4 regions of the Photorhabdus antumapuensis genome follow, and region 4 is predicted to be linked to each of the others. Evidence: predicted binding sites of a transcription regulator. Region 4 holds the regulator's gene; each other region holds the start of a gene.
The links. The regulator PurR, encoded in region 4, represses purine synthesis genes. The targets are predictions, from matches to a motif close to CANGCAAACGTTTGCNTG.
Positions count from the first base shown of each region.

Region 1 (6,352 bases), on a different contig from region 4:
TCAACTCTTTCACGTACTTGTGGACTTACACTATTTTCATTGTTTAATACCCGCGAGACTGTTGATTTACCGACATTAGCCAAGCGGGCGATATCTTTTATTGTTAATTTATTCGACATAATATCTCATAAAAATATTATTGAGGTCTTTAGTTTCTTACAAAAATATTGTTAATAATTATAAGCTTTAACCTGTGGTCGCAAGAATATAGCAGGAAAAGCAACTAAGGCCATCATCCAGAAAATTCCACTGTGAAGATAATCATACATAAATCCGGCAATTACCGTCATGACAGCGATACCGCCCCCCATTGCCAGTGCAGAATAGGCCGCTTGCAAACGCACAATTTCCCCTTCCTTTCTCGCACCGATAAAACGCATCGCTGCCAAATGGCAGACAGTGAACGTACCACAATGCAAGATTTGAACGATAATCAACACCGGTAATGAAGTGAATGTTCCCATCAATCCCCAACGAACAACACCACATATACCAGAAAGCAATAGAAGATTACGGGCACTCCAGCGCCGAAATAATTTATTACTCAAAGTAAAAATAATCACTTCAGCCACTACGCCCAATGACCAGAGATAACCGACTACCGAGGCAGAATAACCTGCCTTTTCCCAGTAAATCGCACTGAAGCTGTAATATCCCGCGTGGGCTCCCTGCAATAAAGCCACACATAACAGGAATCGACGTACCGATTTTTCAGACAACAACTGTTTAAATGACACAACATCCACTTTGGTAGATTTAGTTTCACCAACAGGCATGATAGAGGGACTAAGTAATGTCACCAACAACGTAGAGAAGACGCTAAACAATATCGTGATGAGGATGGCACGATGTCCCCAGACAGAAATTAATTCCCCGGTTAATGCTGAACTGATAATAAAGGCAATTGAACCCCAGACGCGTATTTTCCCATAATCAAAGGGAAATTGTTTCTGCCATGTTCCTGCCAGCGCATCACTCAATGGCATCATCGGCGAAAAAAATAGGTTGAAGCCAATCATGACGAACAGGAGCCACGCCCAATGATTTCCTAATGTAAAGGCAACAACGAAAATAAAGGTTAGTAATGCCGATATGCGCAACGCAAAAATAAGTTTTGCGGGATCTTTAACGGTAGGCGTGATTAATAAACTCCCCAGGAAACGGGAAACCAAACCAGCACCCAATAAAATCCCCATCATATCGGGTTTTATTCCCTCACCCTGGAGCCAGACTGCCCAGAAAGGCAAAAATATCCCGTAAGAAAAGAAATACGTGAAATAATCTAACGCCAGCCAGCGCGTCGATCGAATAACCATTAGTCCTCCCTGGTAAAAAATGCAAAAAACCCGCCCTTAACTAACTTGGTTAACTCAAGCAATTAAGATATTGAGAGTTATCTTGAAATGGATATTTCTCAGGAAAAATCCACACATCACTCTTCAATTTCTCACTTAAGCAAACAATGTTAGCCGGAGCAGGTTTTATACCCGTTATCTTTCAAGTTGCCTCTTTGTTGGCTGCACTCACTCACCCCGGTCACATAGTTCGCTATGCTCCCGGGGATTCGCTCCCTTGCCGTCGCGATGCATCTTGAAATCCATAGGGTATATAATGACTTATTGAAATTTTAATTTATGCGTAAACCGGATATTTTGCGCAAATAGCCAGAACTTTCTGCTTAGTTGTTTCAATGGTCGCTTCATCATTGATGTTGTCCAATACATCGCACATCCAGCCAGCTAATTCACGCGCTTCTGCTTGTTTAAAGCCACGGCGGGTAATCGCCGGCGTACCAACACGCACACCAGAAGTGACAAATGGGCTTTTCGGATCATTAGGCACGCTATTTTTATTTACCGTAATGTTGGCTCGGCCCAACGCAGCATCAGCATCTTTACCGGTGATGTCTTTATCAACCAGATCCAGCAGGAACAGGTGGTTCTCTGTACCGCCAGAAACTACTTTGTAACCACGTGCCAAAAACACTTCAACCATAGCTTTCGCGTTATCAGCAACCTGATGTTGATATGCTTTGAATTCTGGTTCCATTGCTTCTTTCAATGCCACCGCTTTGCCTGCAATAACATGCATCAAAGGACCACCCTGACAACCAGGGAATACAGAAGAGTTCAGTTTTTTATACAACTCTTCGTCGCCACCTTTCGCCAGGATCAAACCACCACGTGGACCCGCCAGTGTTTTATGCGTCGTGGTAGTGACGATGTGAGCATGAGGAACCGGGTTAGGGTACACCCCTGCGGCGATTAGGCCAGCAACGTGTGCCATATCAACGAACAGATAAGCACCAATGCTATCTGCAATTTCACGCATCTTTGCCCAATCAACCACACCAGAGTAAGCCGAGAAACCGCCGATAATCATTTTTGGCTGATGTTTTTGAGCTTGTGCCGCGATATCGTCATAATCGATTTTACCGCTTTCATCGATACCATAAGGTACAACGTTGTATAACTTACCAGAAAAGTTAACCGGAGAGCCGTGAGTCAAATGACCGCCATGTGCCAAATTCATCCCCAGAACCGTATCGCCCGGTTGCAGCAAAGTCATATAAACGGCCGCATTCGCCTGAGAACCAGAGTGTGGCTGAACGTTGGCATAATCAGCACCAAATAGTGCCTTAGCACGATCGATAGCTAACTGTTCAACAACATCTACATATTCACAACCACCGTAGTAGCGTTTACCCGGATAACCCTCAGCATATTTGTTAGTAAGTTGAGAGCCCTGTGCCTGCATAACTCTTGGGCTGGTATAGTTTTCAGAAGCAATTAACTCGATATGTTCTTCCTGACGAACAACTTCTTGCTCCATCGCCTGCCATAGTTCGGGATCATAACTAGCAATATTCATTTCACGCTTTAACATTGGGTTCTCCTGACTCAGCTAACTTCTCTTCAAACAACACCCCCAAAGGGCCGAATGGCACACAGTGTAAACCCTTTTCACCGAATGAGATAGTCTTGACAAAATATTTTACGCAAACGATTGCATATCCATTACAAGCAAAGTCTATGTCCTAAATAGTGTAATGAAAATTACGCTGCATTTTTCCTCTTTTGTCGGAATTTATGACCTAAAGTAGTCCTTTCCTTAGTGTAAATATCTTTTAGGAATATTTTTTTCACCATAAAGACCACACGCTATATTTACAAAGTCCCCAAAAGAGTATAAGTTGCATTTAAATTACATGTTATAACTTTCGTTACCCACTTGAAAGAAATTCAGGAGTTTCACTATGCTGGATAGCCAAACTATTGCAACTGTCAAATCAACTATTCCACTACTTTCTGCTACTGGTCCAAAACTGACAGCACATTTCTATGAGCGGATGTTTAAACATAATCCTGAGTTGAAAAACACCTTTAATATGAGCCATCAACTTAATGGTGATCAGCGTGAAGCCTTGTTCAATGCGATCTGCGCCTATGCAGCCAATATTGATAACTTAGAAGTACTACTACCCGCAGTGGAAAAAATCGCTCATAAACACGCTAGTCTGAATATTCAACCAGAGCATTATCAGATTGTCGGTACTCACCTGTTGGCAACGTTGGATGAAATGTTCCAGCCGGGAAATGAAATTTTGGACGCCTGGGGAAAAGCTTATGGTGTGCTCGCTGATGTTTTTATCAATCGTGAAGAGCAAATCTATCATAGTGGTGAATCAACAGACGGCGGCTGGCGTGGCTGGCGTCCATTCCATATCAGCCGGAAAGAGCTAAAAAGTGATGTCATTTGTAGCTTTGAATTTGTACCACAAGATGGCGGGAAAGTGATGGATTACAAACCTGGCCAGTATCTGAGCATTTATTTGGAAGATGATAGTTTTGCTAACCGAGAAATTCGCCAGTATTCACTGACGGCAGCACCAAACGGCTCCAGTTACCGGATTGCAATTAAACGTGAACCACAAGGAATCGTTTCCAACCATATGCACGATAAACTACAACAAGGTGATACCGTCTGGCTGGCCGCTCCACGCGGCGATTTCTTCCTCGATATTAAGCCAGAGACGCCGGTTACTCTGATTTCAGCGGGGGTTGGCCTGACTCCCATGATGAGCATGTTGCATCACCTCCACCAGCAAAACCATAATAGCCAGATTAATTGGTTACATGCGGCGGAACACGGCGGCCATCACGCGTTTAGCAATGAAGTCGCAGCGATTGCGCAGGCAATGCCGAATTTTGCTAGCACAATTTGGTATCGAGAACCAAGAGATGAAGATCAACAAGGTATTCATTATCAACACAAAGGTTTTATGGATCTGACGGTTCTGAATGAGACATTGAAAACAGAAGGAATGCATTTCTATTTCTGTGGTCCAGTCCCCTTTATGCAATATGTAGCGAAACAGTTATTAGATATGGGAATTGATAAACAATTTATTCACTATGAATGTTTTGGTCCACATAAAGTGATTTAAATTTTCAACTTAATATTACAGTGATAATAGCCAATAAAGTGAACTGAACAGAAACTATCTTTAAATTTATGGGCTCTAATATTCATGTATATTGAATGTGCTTAATATGACTGAAAAAACCAGTTCATCACTATTTTAGAGACTTTATGGCGTTTGTTTATCATGGAGCCGGCCCCATTGGATGTCAGCTCCATTGATTTCAAAAGCATCTAGCCGACACTTAGGCGATCAGGGAAAACCTGTTTATTCCGTAATGTATATCCGTTGGTTTTGAATGAAGCTCTAAGATGGTGGGTCGTGCAGGATGACTCGGCCTATGGCCTCGCCCTTCGGGCCAGCGCTCACGCGCTGTTGTCTCGCTTCGCTCGGCTCGAACCTGCAACCAATTGATTAAAAATCAACTGCTCTACCGACTGAGCTAACGACACATCTAGGGAATCCGTTTTTGAATGAAGCTCTAAGATGGTGGGTCGTGCAGGATTCGAACCTGCGACCAATTGATTAAAAGTCAACTGCTCTACCGACTGAGCTAACGACCCATCTAGGGGAATTTGTTTTGAATGAAGCCTCAAGATGGTGGGTCGTGCAGGATTCGAACCTGCGACCAATTGATTAAAAGTCAACTGCTCTACCGACTGAGCTAACGACCCATCTTGTGACTTCTCTCGGCAACGGCGGCATATATTACTGATTTCTCCGCGCCACGCAATGATTATTTTTTCAAATTACGTTTAAATGCTTATTAAGCACTCGATTAACCCCGAAAATGTATTACTACGCCCTTCCGGGGCCAATAATTACAGCGTAGAAAGCTTTTTCTCCGCCAATTTAGCCGCATTCGAACCAGGATATTGGTTCATGACCTGCTGATAAACCGATCTCGCTTTATCCTTTTGGCCCTTGTCTTGCATGATTAAACCAACTTTATAAAGCGATTCACCACTCTTCTGCGACTTAGGATACTCTTTTACTACCGTAGCAAAGTAATAAGCGGCTTCGTCTTTCTTACCCTTGTTATAGTGAAGTTGCCCTAACCAGTAATTAGCATTAGGCATGTAACTCGATTTTGGGTAACTCTTCACGAAATTCTGAAAGGCCACAATCGCTTTATCATACTCTTTGGTATTCACTGCCAAATGAACAGCCGCGTCATAATCACCCTTCTCACCGCCCGTGCCGACAGATGATGATGCCTGATTGCCACGATTACTTGCCGTTGAAGAAGCGGTATTTGCAGTAGGCTTACTCCCCTCAGAACTGGTAGCCCCTTCCAGTTGCTGATAAATATCCTTCTGCCGCTCTATAATCTGATTGAGCTGATATTGGTTCTCCTGAATCTGCCCTCGAAGCATGTCAATATCACGTTGAGAATCAGCTAGTTGTTGCTGGAGCTGAGTTAATAGCTGACTGTGAGCATTAGAAATACGCTCTAATTGGGTAAGACGCTCGTCGGTGGAGCCCGATCCGACATTACTGATTGGCGCTTGGGCAATAGCGGCCCAAGGAACCGCTACGCCAACCAATAACGACAGACCCAAAAAATGATGTCTGAAGTTACTGTTCATGAACTACTCTTAGTATGCCAGTACTGCGCGACGGTTTTTACCATAGGCTGCTTCGTCGTGACCCAGTACAGCAGGTTTCTCTTTACCGTAAGAGACGATAGAGATTTGCTCACCGGAAACACCTTTGCCTTGCAGGTACATTTTCACTGCATTAGCACGGCGTTCACCTAATGCGATGTTGTACTCAGGAGTACCACGTTCGTCAGCATGTCCTTCTACAACAACTTTGTAAGATGGGTTGCTGCGCAGGAATGCTGCGTGAGCGTCTAACAGCTGAGTAAAATCTGAGTTGATATCGTATTTGTCAAAACCGAAATATACGATGTTGTTGTTTTGTAGC
Region 1 is NZ_JAHZMK010000007.1:31,524-37,875, forward strand. Features, by position in the region: gene treR (trehalose operon repressor TreR) at 1-119, opposite strand, end outside; gene KZ793_RS00710 (3-phenylpropionate MFS transporter) at 171-1,316, opposite strand; gene glyA (serine hydroxymethyltransferase) at 1,633-2,886, opposite strand; partial or broken gene hmpA (NO-inducible flavohemoprotein) at 3,254-4,447, shown strand; tRNA gene KZ793_RS00725 (tRNA-Lys) at 4,736-4,875, opposite strand; tRNA gene KZ793_RS00730 (tRNA-Lys) at 4,911-4,986, opposite strand; tRNA gene KZ793_RS00735 (tRNA-Lys) at 5,022-5,097, opposite strand; gene cpoB (cell division protein CpoB) at 5,245-6,012, opposite strand; gene pal (peptidoglycan-associated lipoprotein Pal) at 6,022-6,352, opposite strand, start outside.
Region 1: glyA (serine hydroxymethyltransferase) is a predicted target of PurR. The motif match lies at 2,996-3,013, and genes of this name have one in related genera.

Region 2 (6,352 bases), on a different contig from region 4:
CCATCTCTGTTGCTAAATCATATTCAGAATCACGGGTCATTTTCATTGAATAGGCGTTCAGTGAATCATAATCGAAAAAGCCTTTGAAAATTTCATCAAGACAATAACGCATAATATTGTCTAGCAGGATCATTGACTTGCGGCGGTGTGGCATTTCAGGCGGCAAGTTAACAAAACGTGGCACCTTATCTGACGGAATTTCCAATAGCGCATATTGAATATTCTGGCCGTGGACAATTTCAACTGCCAGATAAGTGTAATCATCTTTCAGAAATTCAACCAGGTTGGTTTCTGGATTGATCAGAATTGGCGTAATGTGTAGCCGCAGATGTTGACGAAAATATTGACGTAACCAGATTTGTTGATTGGGTGAAATTTGTCGTTCATTGATGAGAAAAATTTGATTGCGAGCTATTTCTAGTAGCAATTCATTGTACAGTACATCAAATTCTTGATCGGTTTTAGCCACTTTAGCCTGAATTTTTTTCAATACATTCCGAGCGCTAGTGGCCGATCCTCGTTCTTCATTAATTAATATCCGCCGTTTCACATCAGCAAAACGGACTTTGTAAAATTCATCCAGATTATTGGAGTAAATACCAAGGAACCGCATCCGTTCTATTAATGGATTGCTCTTATCCGCTGCTTCTTGAAGCACACGTTCGTTGAATGATAACCAACTAAGTTCTTTCTCGGTATAGAGCCTGTCTTGGGACATTGTTACTCCAGGTGTTGAGGTAAAAGTATTAAAACTTTGAATACGACGGGGCGTCGTTTGTCGCTATATTATGGTCTGTAATTGTTGACTCATTTTTTCATCTTCCTTGGATGCAAAATATTGATGTTGGAAAACGCACATGCGAATGGCTGTGCGGTAACTGCCATTAATAAAGAATTCGTCTATTAATTCGCCCTCAATATAGAAACCTAGCTTATTATAGATGTGAATGGCCTTGATATTCTCTTTATCAACAATCAGGTAGAGTTTATACAGATTAAGTACGGAAAATGCATATTCCATTGCCAGTTTTGCCGCTTTGGTTGCATGGCCTTGGCCCTGATAGGCGGGATCGATGATAATCTGAAATTCTGACCGGCGGTGGATATAGTCGATTTCGACTAATTCAACCAAACCAACTTTGGCGTCAGAACTTGCGATAATAAATCGGCGCTCGCTCTGGTCGTGAATATGTTTGTCATAGAGATCGCACAGTTCAACGAAAGCTTCATAAGGTTCTTCGAACCAGTAACGCATGACGCTAGCATTGTTATCTAATTGATGGATAAAAGGCAGATCTTCCCGCTCAAGGGGGCGTAACCTAACAGGTGGAGTATGAGAACCACCAGACATTTGACACCTCAGTGTTTTTAATAAAAAAGGAACATAATTAATAATAGTTCGCAGTGCCGGGTATGTTACCACAGCACTGTACTGTAATTAGCCGTTAATAAATAGATTATTCTGCGGCATAGCCTTCTGGAGGGAGAATCTTTCCATCCAGATACGCTTTGCCATTAACCATACTTAGGCGCCCTTCGACAAACCAGTTGATAACTAATGGATAGATGCTGTGTTCCTGAGTTTGAACCCGTTTAACAACCTCATTTTCCTGATCACCGGCAAAAATAGGCACTTTAGCTTGTAGGATCACCGGGCCGCCATCCAACTCTTCTGTGACAAAATGGACGGAAGTGCCGTGTTCTGTATCTCCGTTTTCTATCGCTTTGCGGTGAGTATGCAGGCCAGGATATTTGGGTAATAGAGAAGGATGAATGTTTAACAAGCGGCCAAGATAGTGTTGCACAAAATCTGGCGTCAGAATACGCATATAACCCGCGAGGACCAGCAAATCTGGTTGATACTGATCAATCGCGTGTTTTAGCGCTTCATCATAAGCCTGACGATCTGCATAGTTTTTCGGGCTAATAACATGGGTGGGAATATCCGTCTGTTTAGCGCGTAACAGACCGTAAGCATTTGCGGTATTGCTCAATACCGCGCAAACCTGCCCATTGATTCTGTTCTGCTGGCAGGCGTCAATCACCGCTTGGAGATTGCTGCCACTGCCAGAGATGAGTACAACGATATTTTTCATTGAATAACAACCTGTTGTTCACCCTCTTTCAGAGTTGCGATAGTACCGATTTGCCAGGCTTTTTCACCGGCGGTATTAAGTAATTCAAGCGCGTGCTCAACTTCTGTTGGTGGTAATGCAATTACCATCCCGACACCACAGTTGAATGTGCGGTACATTTCATGACGGCTAACGTTGCCAGTCTGTTGCAGCCAATTAAATATGGCCGGCCATTGCCAACTGGATTCGTTAATCTGTGCTTGGGTATTTTCAGGCAGGACACGCGGAATATTTTCCCAGAAACCGCCACCGGTTAGATGAGCAATAGCGTGAACATCAACCTGTTCAATCAAGGATAAAAGAGATTTCACATAAATTTTTGTCGGGGCGAGCAGGTGATCGGCCAGTGATTTACCTTCAAGCTCTGTTGCTTCTGGATCGGTGTTGCTGACGGCCAGAATTTTGCGTATCAGAGAATAGCCGTTTGAGTGAGGGCCACTGGCGGCGAGGGCAATCAAGGCATCACCCGCCTGAACTTTACTGCCATCAATGATTTCTGATTTTTCAACCACGCCAACGCAGAAGCCGGCAACATCATAATCTTCACCGTGGTACATCCCCGGCATTTCTGCGGTTTCGCCACCAACCAGAGCACAGCCGGATAATTGACAGCCTTCTGCGATACCGCTGATAACGCTGGCAGCCGTATCAACATCCAGTTTCCCGGTGGCATAGTAATCAAGGAAAAACAGGGGTTCTGCACCTTGAACAACCAGGTCATTGACGCACATTGCAACTAAGTCAATACCAATCGTGTCATGGCGTTTGAGATCCATTGCCAGACGCAACTTGGTACCCACGCCATCAGTACCAGAAACCAGAATTGGCTCGCGGTATTTTTGTGGTAATGCACATAAAGCGCCAAATCCACCTAAACCGCCCATCACTTCTGGGCGACGGGTCTGTTTTACAACACCTTTAATACGGTTGACTAAGGCATTACCGGCGTCGATATCGACACCAGCATCTTTATAACTGAGAGAGGTTTTGTTGGTCACTCGAAGCCCCCAAGGCGGTTGCGTTTGATAAATTAAGACAGAATAGTAACAATTCTAACAGTCTAAGCAAACGTTTGCGAGACTCTTGTTTAGGATCTCAGTTCTCGGCAAGCTGGGCTATGTTTGATGAAAATCAACGGATTGGTAGTGGTGTTATGGGTAAAAGAAGGTATAATCTCGCGGTTTTTTTGTCTGCTGGCGACATGACATACAGTAGGAGAGGTCCATGAAGATCGTTGAGGTGAATCACCCTCTTGTTAAACATAAACTCGGCCTGATGCGAGCGAATGATATCAGCACCAAACGCTTTCGTGAACTGGCCGCAGAAGTTGGAAGCCTTTTGACTTATGAAGCAACTGCTGATTTAGAAACAGAAAAAGTCACTATTGATGGCTGGTGTGGCCCAGTAGCAGTTGAGCAGATTAAAGGTAAAAAAATAACCGTCGTACCGATTCTGCGTGCGGGATTGGGTATGATGGATGGTGTATTGGAGAATGTTCCCAGTGCCCGGATCAGCGTCGTAGGGGTTTATCGTAATGAAGAAACCTTAGAACCTGTCCCTTATTTCCAGAAACTGGCTTCCAATATTGATGAACGTATGGCGCTGGTGGTTGACCCCATGTTGGCAACCGGTGGTTCCATGATTGCAACTGTCGATTTATTGAAAAAAGCAGGTTGTCAGTCGATTAAAGTGCTGGTTTTGGTGGCTGCTCCCGAAGGTATTGCCGCGCTGGAAAAAGCCCATCCCGATGTGGAACTGTATACGGCTTCTATTGATGAAAGACTCAATGAACAGGGATACATTGTGCCTGGCTTGGGGGATGCAGGCGATAAAATATTTGGTACGAAATAATAGGTTAGCTAGCCGACTTTTAAGTCGGCTTTTTTTGGTTCTGACGCGATAATATTAAGAGGATAAATAAGATGACCCGTCGCATTATAGGGGTAGATGAGCGGCCTCCTTTTTTACAGACTATTCCACTCAGCTTCCAACATCTTTTTGCTATGTTTGGTGCGACGGTATTGGTGCCGATTTTGTTTAAAATCAACCCGGCGACAGTTCTGCTATTTAATGGTATCGGTACATTGTTGTATCTGGTGATTTGTAAAGGAAAGGTTCCGGCGTATTTGGGATCGAGCTTTGCTTTTATTTCACCGGTCTTATTGTTGTTGCCTCTGGGATATGAATTGGCTCTGGGAGGGTTTATTCTGTGCGGTGTGCTATTTTGTCTGGTTTCACTGATTGTTAAGGTGGCAGGGCGAAGTTGGATTAATGTGCTGTTTCCCCCTGCGGCAATGGGGGCGATTGTTGCTGTTATCGGTCTGGAACTGGCGGGTGTGGCGGCTGATATGGCGGGTTTGCGTCCGGCAGAAGGTGCCGATGTTGATTCAACAACATTGACCATTTCTCTGGTAACGTTGGCGGTAACCGTTCTTGGTTCAGTTATGTTCCGAGGATTCCTGGCTATCATCCCGATTCTCATTGGCGTATTGGTAGGTTATGCATTGGCGTTCCTGATGGGCGTAGTTGACCTGACGCCGGTACGTGAAGCACCGTGGTTTGCATTGCCAACTTTTTATACACCACGTTTTGAATGGTTCGCTATTATGACAATCTTGCCTGCGGCGCTGGTTGTCATAGCTGAACATGTTGGTCATTTGGTTGTAACGGCGAATATTGTAAAGAAAGATTTGCTAAAAGAGCCGGGGTTGCATCGTTCTATGTTCGCAAATGGTTTTTCAACCGTGATTTCCGGTTGCTTTGGTTCAACGCCGAATACGACTTATGGCGAGAATATTGGCGTCATGGCAATTACCAAAGTTTACAGTACCTGGGTTATTGGGGGCGCTGCGGTAGTGGCGATTCTGCTCTCCTGCGTCGGTAAACTGGCGGCGGTAATTCAAGCCGTGCCGGTTCCGGTCATGGGTGGTGTCTCGCTGTTGCTTTATGGGGTTATTGGCGCGTCAGGTATTCGGGTGTTGATTGATTCCAAAGTGGATTACAATAAAGCACAAAATCTTATCCTGACTTCCGTTATTCTTATCATTGGTGTCAGTGGGGCGAAAATTAATATCGGTGTTGCTGAACTCAAAGGCATGGCGCTGGCAACGATTGTCGGTATCGGTATAAGTTTGATTTTCCGTCTGATTGCTGTCTTTCGCCCAGAAGAACGGTATATTGAATCTTCCGTTGAGTCTGTTAAGCACGGTAAATAACAGGGCAATAAACTTGAACTGATTTCTCCCTGCTTGGAGTCATTTTCATTATGAACAGGTGGGGATGATGGTTATCATTTTATTCGTAAGGGAGATTTTGTTTGAAAGCAAGCCAACAAATATCTCCACGTTTAGGAACAAACATCAGTAATTGAGCTCCTTGTGATTCGGAACTGCCAGTTCATCAGCATGCGCAGTATAAGCGGATAAGCTATTTAATAAGTCAGACTCGGTTAATCGTTTCTTGACGGCTTTTCGAATAATTAATCCTTCTTCACTGATATTAATGTTTACGATATCACCTGTTTCAAGATTAGGTATCGTTTTCAGATTTCCCGATAATCGCAGAGCAATACTGTTTCCCCATTTTTGCAAAACTGCTTGAATGCGCATTTCTACGTCTCTATAAATGTACATTAATTAGTATGAGTATCTACTATACCCGTCATCTTTCAAGCTGCTGCTTTGTTGGCGGCTTTCACTCACCCCAGTCACATAGTTATCTATGCTCCTGGGGATTCGTTCACTTGCCGCCGCGCTGCAACTCGAAATCTATTAGGTATAAGTAGTTTGTTTATTGTGGAGTAAAAAAGGAGCGAAAAGCTCCCTTCAAGTGTTTATCGGACTACGTACCAGTTTCGTTTTTCATTGAGATATTGAACAGTACCCTCTCTTTTGGATTTTTTTAGGGCGCTGTAAGCCACTCTCATACGTTCAGCTTTTTTAGCTACTGCTCTTTCGAGTTCAAGATTTTCTTTTTCAGCTTGTTCGTTATGTATATATGACATAACCCCTCCCGTTTGGAGCTAACTTATCTGTCATGGTAAAGCCGTTTTGTGTCACAAATCGATTAATATATCGTTTATAGACCTTGTTCAGTCGCTCATCTGCGGCTAGCAAAATGTATCCACTAGGGCTAACCGCATTATAGTGCTCATTAATCAGCCTTTCAACTGCGTACATAATCCTTATCATCTGATTATGGTTATTTGTAGGATACCT
Region 2 is NZ_JAHZMK010000010.1:54,044-60,395, forward strand. Features, by position in the region: gene ppk1 (polyphosphate kinase 1) at 1-718, opposite strand, end outside; gene speG (spermidine N1-acetyltransferase) at 782-1,351, opposite strand; gene purN (phosphoribosylglycinamide formyltransferase) at 1,458-2,096, opposite strand; gene purM (phosphoribosylformylglycinamidine cyclo-ligase) at 2,093-3,133, opposite strand; gene upp (uracil phosphoribosyltransferase) at 3,360-3,986, shown strand; gene uraA (uracil permease) at 4,058-5,350, shown strand; gene KZ793_RS02370 (AbrB/MazE/SpoVT family DNA-binding domain-containing protein) at 5,495-5,743, opposite strand; gene KZ793_RS02375 (hypothetical protein) at 5,968-6,138, opposite strand.
Region 2: purM (phosphoribosylformylglycinamidine cyclo-ligase) is a predicted target of PurR. The motif match lies at 3,197-3,214, and genes of this name have one in related genera.

Region 3 (4,672 bases), on a different contig from region 4:
GACGCCAGCTTGTCCCTTGCGGCCCATCTTCCAGTTCAATACCCATCTCATTTAACTGATTACGAGCAGAATCTGCCAACGGCCAATCTTTATTTTTTCGTGCATCATTACGCTGCTTAATCAGTGCTTCAATTTTAGCAATCTCTTCATCGTCAGCCTGAACACCACAGTGCAAGAATTGTTCCGACTGTTGTTGCAACAAACCTAAAATACCTGCCAACTTGCGTAATTCAGCCGCTAAGCCATTCGCTGCGTCAATATCTTCTGATTTCAGACGGTTGATTTCACGTGCCATATCAAACAGTACCGAATAAGCCTCTGGCGTATTGAAATCATCATTCATTGCTTCAATGAAACGCGCTTTAAATACTTCACCACCGGCCGGCTGTACAGAAGCATCTGTACCTCGCAGAGCTGTATAAAGTCGTTCAAGTGCAGTACGGGCCTGCTTTAGGTTATCTTCTGTATAATTAAGCTGACTGCGGTAATGGCCTGACAGCAAGAAATAACGTACCGTCTCGGCATCGTAATATTCCAATACGTCACGGATAGTAAAGAAGTTGTTCAGCGATTTGGACATCTTCTCTTTATCCACCATCACCATCCCAGAGTGCATCCAATAGTTCACATACGGGCCATCATGGGCACAAGTAGATTGCGCAATTTCATTTTCATGATGCGGAAACATCAGATCAGCCCCACCACCATGAATATCAAAATGATGACCTAACTGTTTATTGTTCATGGCAGAACATTCAATATGCCAACCAGGACGGCCCGCTCCCCACGGCGATTCCCAGCTTGGTTCCCCAGGCTTGGACATTTTCCACAATACGAAATCCATCGGGTTACGCTTAACATCAGCCACTTCCACTCGCGCCCCTGCTTGTAACTGGCTGAGATCCTGACGGGAAAGCAACCCGTAATCATGATCACTCTCGACGGAAAACATGACATCACCATTATCTGCGACATAAGCATGACCACGTTTTATCAACGATTCGGTCAGCTCAATAATCTCCGGGATATGCCGGGTCGCACGAGGTTCCAGATCAGGACGTAAGATATTCAGCGCATCAAAATCTTTATACATTTCCGCCAACATACGACCGGTCAGATCATCACAGCTTTCACTGTTTTTTGCCGCACGTTTGATGATTTTGTCATCAACATCGGTCACATTGCGTACATAAGTTAAATCGTATCCCAAATAGCGCAGATAACGAGCAACCACATCAAAAGAAACAAAGGTTCTGCCGTGACCAATATGGCACAAGTCATAAATCGTGATACCACACACGTACATCCCGACTTTCCCTGGATGGATTGGCTTAAATTCTTCTTTCTGACGGCTGAGGGTATTGAAAATTTTTAGCATCGAGATTTTCCGTAAATTCACTGTACGTGTGTTAAAAATAACGAATTGATAATTCTGGATTTATGTCTTTATCTTATCAATACATGCTCGATATGGCATAGTCCAATAGGATATTGAAACCTGATATTAAGCGCTTTGCAAGGTTGGCGATCAATATAGCCCACTGAAACTAATAGGTACTGACTCATTATGGTAGATGTGATATAAAAGCCGCCTGGTCCAAATGCCCTAAACTGGGTTAATCAAAACTATTATTAGGATTTCAATTATGGTGACTTTCCATACCAATTTTGGCGATATCGTAATCAATACTTTCGCCGATAAAGCTCCTGTAACTGTTGAGAATTTCTTGAACTACTGCCGCAATAGCTTCTACGATAATACTATTTTCCACCGTGTTATTAACGGTTTCATGATTCAGGGTGGTGGATTCGAACCTGGTATGAAACAAAAGCCGACTGATGCAGCTATCAAAAACGAAGCCAATAACGGTCTGAAAAACAACCGTGGTACTTTGGCAATGGCTCGCACCAACGATCCACACTCAGCAACGGCGCAGTTCTTCATTAACGTTGTTGATAATGATTTCCTGAACTTCCGTTCTGAGCGCCCTGATGGTTGGGGTTACTGCGTCTTTGCCGAAGTAATTGAAGGTATGGATGTTGTTGAGAAAATCAAAGGCGTTTCTACCGGCCGCAGCGGGATGCACCAAGATGTACCACTCGAAGATGTTATCATCGAAAAAGTAACCGTCAGCGAATAATTCTCTGTATATGTGCACACTTTTTATCGCGGATTTACATCTCAGCGAACATGAACCGGCAATCACTGCCGGTTTTCTGCGTTTCTTGCGTGAGGATGCTATTCAGGCAGATAGCCTCTATATTCTCGGCGATCTGTTCGATTACTGGATTGGCGATGATGATAACAACCCTCTCCACCGTGAAATCGCTAGCGCATTAAAAACCGTGCAACAACAAGGTGTTACCTGTTATTTTATTCATGGTAACCGTGATTTTCTGCTCGGCTCGCGCTTTGCTAAAGAGAGTGGCATCATATTGCTTCCACAGGAAAAAGTACTGGAACTGTACGGTAAGCGAGTGCTTATTCTGCACGGCGATACCTTGTGTACTGATGACGAAGGTTATCAACGATATCGTAAGCGGGTTCATACCCCGTGGATCCAACGTCTGTTTCTATTATTACCTCTGTCTATCCGTCAAAAAATTGCCGTCAAAATGCGAGCAAACAGCCAATCGGTCAACAGCAGAAAATCCGAAGCCATTATGGATGTAAACCAGCAAGCTATTATTGACACTTTTAAGCGGTATCAAGCTGACTGGATGATTCATGGACACACCCACCGCCCTTTTGTACATGAAATTCCTCTGCATGATAAAACCGTTTACCGTGGTGTACTTGGTGCATGGCATCATCAGGGATCAATGTTCAAAATAACGGATAAATCAATCGATCTCATCTCTTTCCCATTCTGATTAACCAGGAACACCCACATCCGGGTATCACTAATGAAAGTATAAAGTAACGCAATCGTTTTCCTTAGCTTGTGAGCATGATATGATCCGCGGCCTTAAAGCGTTATTTTCATTCTGGTGGACGTTAAAGCACAGGAGCATTTGATTTATGACTGCCCAACCTGATTTAGCAGGAACAACTCAACACAATGCCAAAATCGCCATTGTCATGGGTTCTAAAAGCGATTGGACGACTATGCAGCACGCGGCTGATATTCTCATTTCTCTTAATGTACCTTTTCATGTTGAAATTGTTTCTGCTCACCGTACGCCCGATAAACTATTCAGTTTTGCCCACCAAGCTGAACAAAATGGTTTTGATGTCATTATCGCTGGCGCCGGTGGTGCCGCTCATTTACCTGGCATGCTGGCTGCTAAAACGCTGGTGCCGGTTCTCGGCGTACCGGTACAAAGCGCTGCGCTGAATGGGGTAGACAGTCTCTACTCTATCGTACAGATGCCAAAAGGGATTCCTGTCGGCACGCTTGCGATTGGGAAAGCCGGCGCGGCAAACGCAGCCCTATTGGCCGCACAGATTCTGGCTCGTCATGATAAAGATTTACTGAAACGCCTCAGCCACTGGCGTGAAACACAAACTCAGGATGTACTCGACAATCCCGATCCACGGGAGGAAGCATGAAGCCAGTTTGTGTATTAGGTAATGGTCAACTCGGTCGCATGTTACGTCAGGCGGGAGAACCTTTAGGCATCACAGTTTACCCTGTTGGTCTGGATGCAGAACCGGAAGCGGTTCCTTATCAGAATAGCGTTATTACCGCTGAAATTGAGCGCTGGCCGGAAACGGCCCTTACCCAAGAACTAGCCCGCCATAAGGCTTTCGCGAATCGAGATATTTTTCCCCGTCTGGCTGATCGTCTGCCACAAAAGCAGTTAATGGATAGCCTTGGGCTAGCAACTGCTCCGTGGCAATTATTGTCTGATACCAACCAATGGCCGCAATTATTCTCTGAGCTCGGTAATTTCGTTATCGTTAAACGCCGCATTGGTGGTTATGATGGCCGAGGGCAATGGCGTATTCGTCCTGGAAATGAAACAGAATTACCCGCCGATATTTATGGTGAATGTATTGCTGAGCAAGCAATTCCTTTCTCTGGCGAAGTTTCATTGGTAGGTGCCCGCAATAAGAATGGCGATTGTGTATTCTACCCATTAGCGCAAAATTTGCATCAAAATGGCATTCTCCGTGCCAGTATTGTCTCTCCTCAGGAAAATTGCCATTTACAGCATTACCATTTACAACAACAAGCCGAAAGTATGTTGTCAGCCATTATGCACGAGTTGAAATATGTCGGCGTGATGGCAATGGAATGTTTTATTGTCGATGATAATTTACTGATCAACGAACTCGCACCGCGCGTTCACAACAGTGGTCATTGGACTCAAAACGGCGCATCTATCAGCCAGTTTGAATTACATCTCCGTGCTATTCTGGATTTGCCCATACCTCGGCCAGAAGTCACTGCGCCGTCAGTTATGATCAATTTGATTGGTACAGATATCAATACACAATGGCTTAGTTTGCCCTTGGTACATTTACATTGGTATGAGAAAGAAGTTCGCCCCGCACGCAAAGTGGGTCACCTTAATCTTTCTCACTTTGATAAAAATGAATTAAAAAATACATTGCAGAAACTTATCCCCATGTTGCCATCTGAATATCAGAGTGGCCTTGAATGGGCGCAGGAAAAATTAATGTAACTAACATCTGACACTGGCATTGTTTATTGATCTGATTATC
Region 3 is NZ_JAHZMK010000012.1:67,783-72,454, forward strand. Features, by position in the region: gene cysS (cysteine--tRNA ligase) at 1-1,378, opposite strand, end outside; gene ppiB (peptidylprolyl isomerase B) at 1,647-2,141, shown strand; gene lpxH (UDP-2,3-diacylglucosamine diphosphatase) at 2,152-2,874, shown strand; gene purE (5-(carboxyamino)imidazole ribonucleotide mutase) at 3,023-3,553, shown strand; gene purK (5-(carboxyamino)imidazole ribonucleotide synthase) at 3,550-4,632, shown strand.
Region 3: purE (5-(carboxyamino)imidazole ribonucleotide mutase) is a predicted target of PurR. The motif match lies at 2,923-2,940, and genes of this name have one in related genera.

Region 4 (6,352 bases):
CGTGTTCAAACATACCGACAGAAACAATTTTGTCGAATTGCTCATGTAAATCCCGATAGTCTTTCAGAATGATCTTCACATCCAGATTCTTACATTGTTTCTGTGCATATTTCCGTTGTTCGGCTGAAACAGTTATACCTGTTACGGAAACACCATAATTTTTAGCAGCATAAGCCGATAGCCCACCCCAACCACAGCCAATATCCAGCAGGGTCATACCTGGAGAGAGTTCTAATTTCTCGCAGATAAGTTTCAACTTATCAAGCTGAGCTTGTTTCAGTGTTTCAGCTTGTTTCCAGTATCCGCAGGAATATTGCATATAAGGGTCAAGCATACGGGTAAAAAGATCATTTCCTAAATCATAATGTTGATGACCGACAATCCATGACCGTTTTGGCGTTTGTAGATTACGTAAGCGGGTTATTGCGATTCTCATCGTATCTTTGAAATTATTAGGCATTTTATTTTCTAATCCAGCGCGTAAAACGCGATAAAAGAAAATATCTAACCGCTCACAATCCCACCAGCCATCCATATAACTTTCACCTAATCCTACCGAACCTTGTTGTAAAACTCTTTTATAGAAATTAGGATTTTTTATCTGGATATCATAAGGATTGTGACCATTAATTTGAATACCTGCTTCTTTTAGCATCTCATTGGCAATTCTCTGCCAGGAGTTAATGGCTGTTTTCGGGTTTTCAATACAGGATGAACTCATATACTCTCCAACGTTAATGTGATGGAATATTGAGGAGCTCGTTTTACTGCCTATCCCAATAGGGCTATTTTATTTGCCCTTCTTTGCCATAAAGAGCGAACTTGGGCAGTGCTCAAAATCCTCACGTACTACGTGTACGCTCCGGTTTTTCCGCGCTGTCCGTGTCCAAACTGCCTGCAACAATTACGCCTATGGGATAGGCACTTAGCTAATAAAGCAGGATGCTAAGACGCAAAATGCAAAAAATAACAAAGAATCAAAGTAAAAAATCTTAAAGATGACTAATCCATGAGTTTAATGGGGGCAGTCATTGCTACTGAAAACCTCAAATTCCAGGTTATTTATAATAGGGAACGTATTGAGTATAAAAGCGTAAAATTGTTTTATCAATTAATAAATAAAGGCTGCAATTAATTGATAATTAGCAGCCTTTATTTATACCCGTTATCTTTCAAGCTGCCTCTTTGTTGGCTGCACTCACTCACCCCGGTCACATAGTTATCTATGCTCCCGGGGATTCGCTCCCTTGCCGTCGCGATGCAACTCGAAATCTATTAGGTATATATAACAATCTGATTAATATCAGGAATTTTGTTCAACTGTTTGAATGCGGCGATCAGTGTTTTTTTTCCGCTGTATAAAATATCCTAATGCCATCGGAACAACGGTAGAAACCATGACAGTGGTTGTGGATATAAGTGGATTGCTGATAAATGCTGATACAATCAGGCTGGCAATAAAACAGAGTCCTAATTGAAGCGTGTTTTGTAATGCAGTGGCTTTTCCACTGTCTTGTGGATAAGCGGATAAAGCGTTTGCTACTGCAATTGGGTATAACGCACCATTCATCGCAGCCATAAAGCAAAAAGGTACCAGAATGGTGAATAGAGTTGGCTCGCTAAATTTTGCAATTAAATAGAGCACAATCATGCTGACAGCATAGCCAATTAACAGATAAGGGAAAATAATCTCACTTTTTATTTTGGCTAAAATACTGCGGCATCCATAACCTCCAACGATAAAGGCCAGCGTTTGAGGTATATAACTCAGACCGATGTCATCCGGGGTATATCCCATCTTTCCGAGAATCGAAGGTGAGCCTGTTAACCAGGCAAAAAAGCCGGCGCTGCATGATGCAAATATCAGAACGTTGCCATTAAATAGCGGTGATTTCAGTAGAGTAAGGAAAGAGACATTATTTGTTGGCGCTTGAGTTTCACGGTTTTTGCGATTTTCTTGCAAGAACAGCGTAAAAAACAACAGTAATAATGTGATTGTCAGTAAGACTAGGAAAATCATGCGCCAGCCGCCGTGTTGTAACAGCCAGGCTCCCATCAAAGGTGCCAGGGCAGGGGAGAGCGCAACCAGAGGCATAATCGTTGCAAAAACATGTTTGGTACGATTGGCCTCATAGCGATCAATCACTAATGCTTGCCATGAGACTGCGGCTGAACAAACACCTATGGCTTGGATAAAACGCAAAACTAAAAGTTGGGTGGCGTCTGTTATCCACATCATACCCAGACAGCCAATAGAAAACAGGGACAGCCCGGTGATGATAATCGGTTTTCTGCCAAAGCGATCTGAAAGAGGCCCCCACAAAAGTTGAGCAAAGGCGAAACCTGCAAGAAAGATGCTTAGGCTGGCACTGATTGCTTCTGCCGATGTCTCTAATTCTTGTTGCATAGTGCCGAATGCTGGCAGATACATATCAATAGCCAGATAACCTAGCATACTCAAGCCTGCAAGGTAGAACATGAACTGACTTGAGTTTTTCATTTGATTACTCTCTTTGAATGTCATGATTGAAATAATTTGCAGTGATAGGGAGATAACAATATTGACACATATTCTATATGTCGTGATTTTTACTTGTGAAATGGTAATATTTGCATAGTGCTGTGAAAAAAATTGAAAGGTGAAATTATGTGGTCGGAATATTCACTTGAAGTCGTGGATGCGGTTGCCAGAACAGGCAGTTTTAGTGCCGCTGCATCGGAGCTTCACCGTGTCCCTTCTGCGATCAGTTATACTGTAAGACAACTGGAAGAGTGGCTTGCTGTTTCGTTGTTTGAGCGTCGTCATCGGGATGTGGAATTAACTGAGGCAGGCGCTATTTTTATTAAAGAAGCTCGTTCTGTTATCAAAAAAATGATTGACACTCGTCACCAGTGTCAACAAGTTGCAAACGGTTGGCGAGGGCAATTTAGTATTGCAATTGATCTCGTTGTCAAACCAGCGCGTAGTCGCCAGCTTATTCTTGATTTTTACCACCATTTTCCTGATATAGAACTTTTTATTCATCAGGAAGTGTTTAATGGTGTGTGGGACGCACTGGTGAATAGTCGAGTGGATGTTGCAATTGGTGCAACCCGGGTAGTTCCAGTCGGGGAAAGATATAGTTTCCGAGATATGGGGTTTATGCCCTGGCTATGTGTGGTTAGCGCAGGCCATGCGCTGACCCAGTTGCCGGGTCCGCTATCTGATGACCAAATGCGGCCTTATCCAAGTTTGTGCCTTGAAGATACATCCCGTAATTTACCGAAGCGTGACACTTGGAATCTGGATAATCAGCGCCGATTGGTGGTGCCTGATTGGGAGTCTGGTCTGTCTTGTCTAAACGAAGGGTTATGTGTGGGAATGGTGCCTGAACATAGGGCAATGCCGCTTATTCGGCAGAATAAACTAGCCGTGCTGGAATTGGAACAGCCTTTACCAGACAGTCCATGTTGTTTGGCATGGGTTCAAAACAGCCATTCTCCAGCATTAAGTTGGCTGCTTGACTATCTTGGCGATAGTGAAACTCTTAATGCTGAATGGCTTCAAGATGAATAAAGCGGATTAACGACGATAGTCGATAAATGGACCATCCACGACAGAACGTCGCTCAACCAAGCGTGGATGTACTTCAATAGTTTGTGCATCTTCACGTTTATTGATTATTCGGTCCAGTAACATGGAAAACGCCATCTGCCCCAATCGTTCTTTTGGCTGATGAATGGTGGTCAATGCCGGAGAGAAATAGCGAGCGTTGCGTATATTGTCATAACCGATGACAGAAATATCCTGTGGGACGCGTAATCCTAATTCATCAGCAGCACAAATAGCCCCCATGGCCATAACATCTCCGCCGCAGAAAACCGCAGTTGGGCGCTGTTTTTGATTCAGGATTTGATGCATGGCTTTATAGCCCGATTCTGGTTCAAAATCCCCCTGAATAATCCACTCTTCTCTGATCGGAATGTTAGCTTCTTTTAATGCCTTTAAGAATCCTTGATGACGGCCGCCTCCGGTATTTCGTGCCAGAGGGCCGGGGATCGCACCAATATCACGATGACCTCGTTCGATAAGATAACGACCAGCCAGATAACCGCCGTGGAATGCATTATCAATAATAGTATCGGTGAAATCACTTCTGGCCTGTCCCCAATCCATGACGACCATTGGAATATTGCGATAATCTTCCAACATTCCCAACAACTGTTCCGGATATTCTGAACACATAATTAGCAGTCCATCCACACGTTTTTGTGCCAGCATGGCTAGATAGGCTTTCTGTTTATCAATGTTATTGTGTGAGTTACATAAAATCAGCGTATAGCCTTTGCTATAACAACTGTTTTCAACAGCCTCAATGACTTCAGCAAAATAGGGGGCTTCACTGGACGTTGCCAGTAATCCGATCGATTTTGTGTGGTTAACTTTCAGACTGCGAGCAACGGCACTGGGTGAATAATTCAGTGTTTTAATAGCAGCCCAAACAGCAGCTTTAGTATCTTCAGCGACGAAGCGGGTTTTATTAATAACATGGGATACGGTGGTGGTTGAGACGCCAGCGTGCTTAGCCACATCTTTGATCGTTGCCATGAGGTGAAAGACTCCTGACCTTTTGGTCTAAATTTAAAACGCTTTGTTAATCGCTTGCTAGCCCTTTACATAGAGGGGCTGGCAATAAGTTAGCGATAAATCCTGGATTTTGTCTGATCTGGCTCAAAAGTGAAAGCAATAATCAGTGTTATAAAATGTGTGGTAATCGCTATTTATGCTTTTCCTTATGTAAGGGCAATTAACCATCTCAATAGACTGGTTTTTGTCGTTATAAACTTTTTATTCTGAGGAGGCTTTATGAATACCGATTTGAAGCTTGGTTTATTTACTGCTGTCAGCACGTTGGTGATGATTGCCATTTTTGCCGCTCTTTGCTTGATCTTTGCCTGATATTTTGAACTGATTGGATGATTTAAAAATTGGGCTTTACGTTGAAGGGTAATTGGGCAGATAGTCTCAATGGTTTATCTGCCCTTTGCCTTTGCGTGTTAAAACAGATAATAATAAATTAATCTGATAGTTGTTAAGCCAGATTTTTTGCAACAAATGCCCAGTTAATTAACGCCCAGAACTAAAAATTTTTCACTGCTGTGTCGGTAAGTTTATGGTCATCTTAACAATTTCTACGATAAATAACAGTGGAAATGATGTCATTTGTGCCAGGATAAGAAAAGATCAGGATGCATATTAATGAGAGAAAATGGTATTCTCCGCAATATTGTGACGATGTTGGTTATCAACATACTGTTGGTTTAAAGGAAATAAAAATGACGACTATTGAGAAGATTGAGCGCCAAATTAAAGAAAACCCGATTTTATTGTATATGAAAGGTTCTCCTAAATTGCCAAGTTGTGGCTTTTCTGCGCAGGTGGTTCAAGCTTTATCTGCGTGTGGTGAACGTTTTGCTTACGTAGATATTTTGCAAAATCCAGATATTCGTGCAGAATTGCCAAAATATGCTAATTGGCCAACTTTTCCTCAGCTTTGGGTGGAAGGTGAATTGATAGGTGGATGCGATATTGTCATTGAAATGTATCAGCGTGGTGAGTTACAAACATTAATCAAAGAAACTGCTGATAAATATCGTTCTCAGGACGAAAACGCGACAGAGTAATTTTTTCATCACTTATATACCTAATAGATTTCGAGTTGCAGCGCGGCGGCAAGTGAACGAATCCCCAGGAGCATAGATAACGATGTGACTGGGGTGAGTGGAAGCAGCCAACAAAGCAGTAGTTTGAAAGATGAAGGGTATATATACCCAATTCGCATGAACGGCCTATTTTAATTGTTTAAGTTTTTCAATGGATTTGTTTTCTATCAGGATCTCCATTTGACTGACCGCAACGCGATTCAGCTTTTGGAACCTGTCGTTGGTAGAGAGGCCTTGCCCGATAAGTTCAGCATTGAAGCTTTCTAAATTAGATAACACGACAAGCTGTTCCAGTGTGGCATAGTCCCGTATATTGCCTTTTAGTTCCGGGTTCTCTTTGCGCCAGTCACTGGCTGTCTTGCCAAACAAAGCCAGATTCAATATATCGGCCTCATTAGCATAAGCAAAATTTCTTGCTTTTGGGTTAATCTCCAGAGCGGGAATAATGTTCGTTTTTATTGACTCTGTATGAATATGATAGTTGATGTCATTTTCAGAAGGCGACTGCACCAGTTCACAGGGCTGACAGCCCGATGTGCAGCCAACTTCTGAACAGGTTTCGTCAGCAGTCCTGTGCACGAAACGTCATGAAGGGGCGAAGTTGCCCAGAACTCCGGTGCACGATATCTCTTCCTCCGGCTGGTGATCG
Region 4 is NZ_JAHZMK010000018.1:41,875-48,226, reverse strand. Features, by position in the region: gene cfa (cyclopropane fatty acyl phospholipid synthase) at 1-721, opposite strand, end outside; gene punC (purine nucleoside transporter PunC) at 1,304-2,500, opposite strand; gene punR (DNA-binding transcriptional activator PunR) at 2,648-3,556, shown strand; gene purR (HTH-type transcriptional repressor PurR) at 3,563-4,588, opposite strand; gene KZ793_RS07980 (Grx4 family monothiol glutaredoxin) at 5,317-5,664, shown strand; gene KZ793_RS07975 (hypothetical protein) at 5,830-6,282, opposite strand.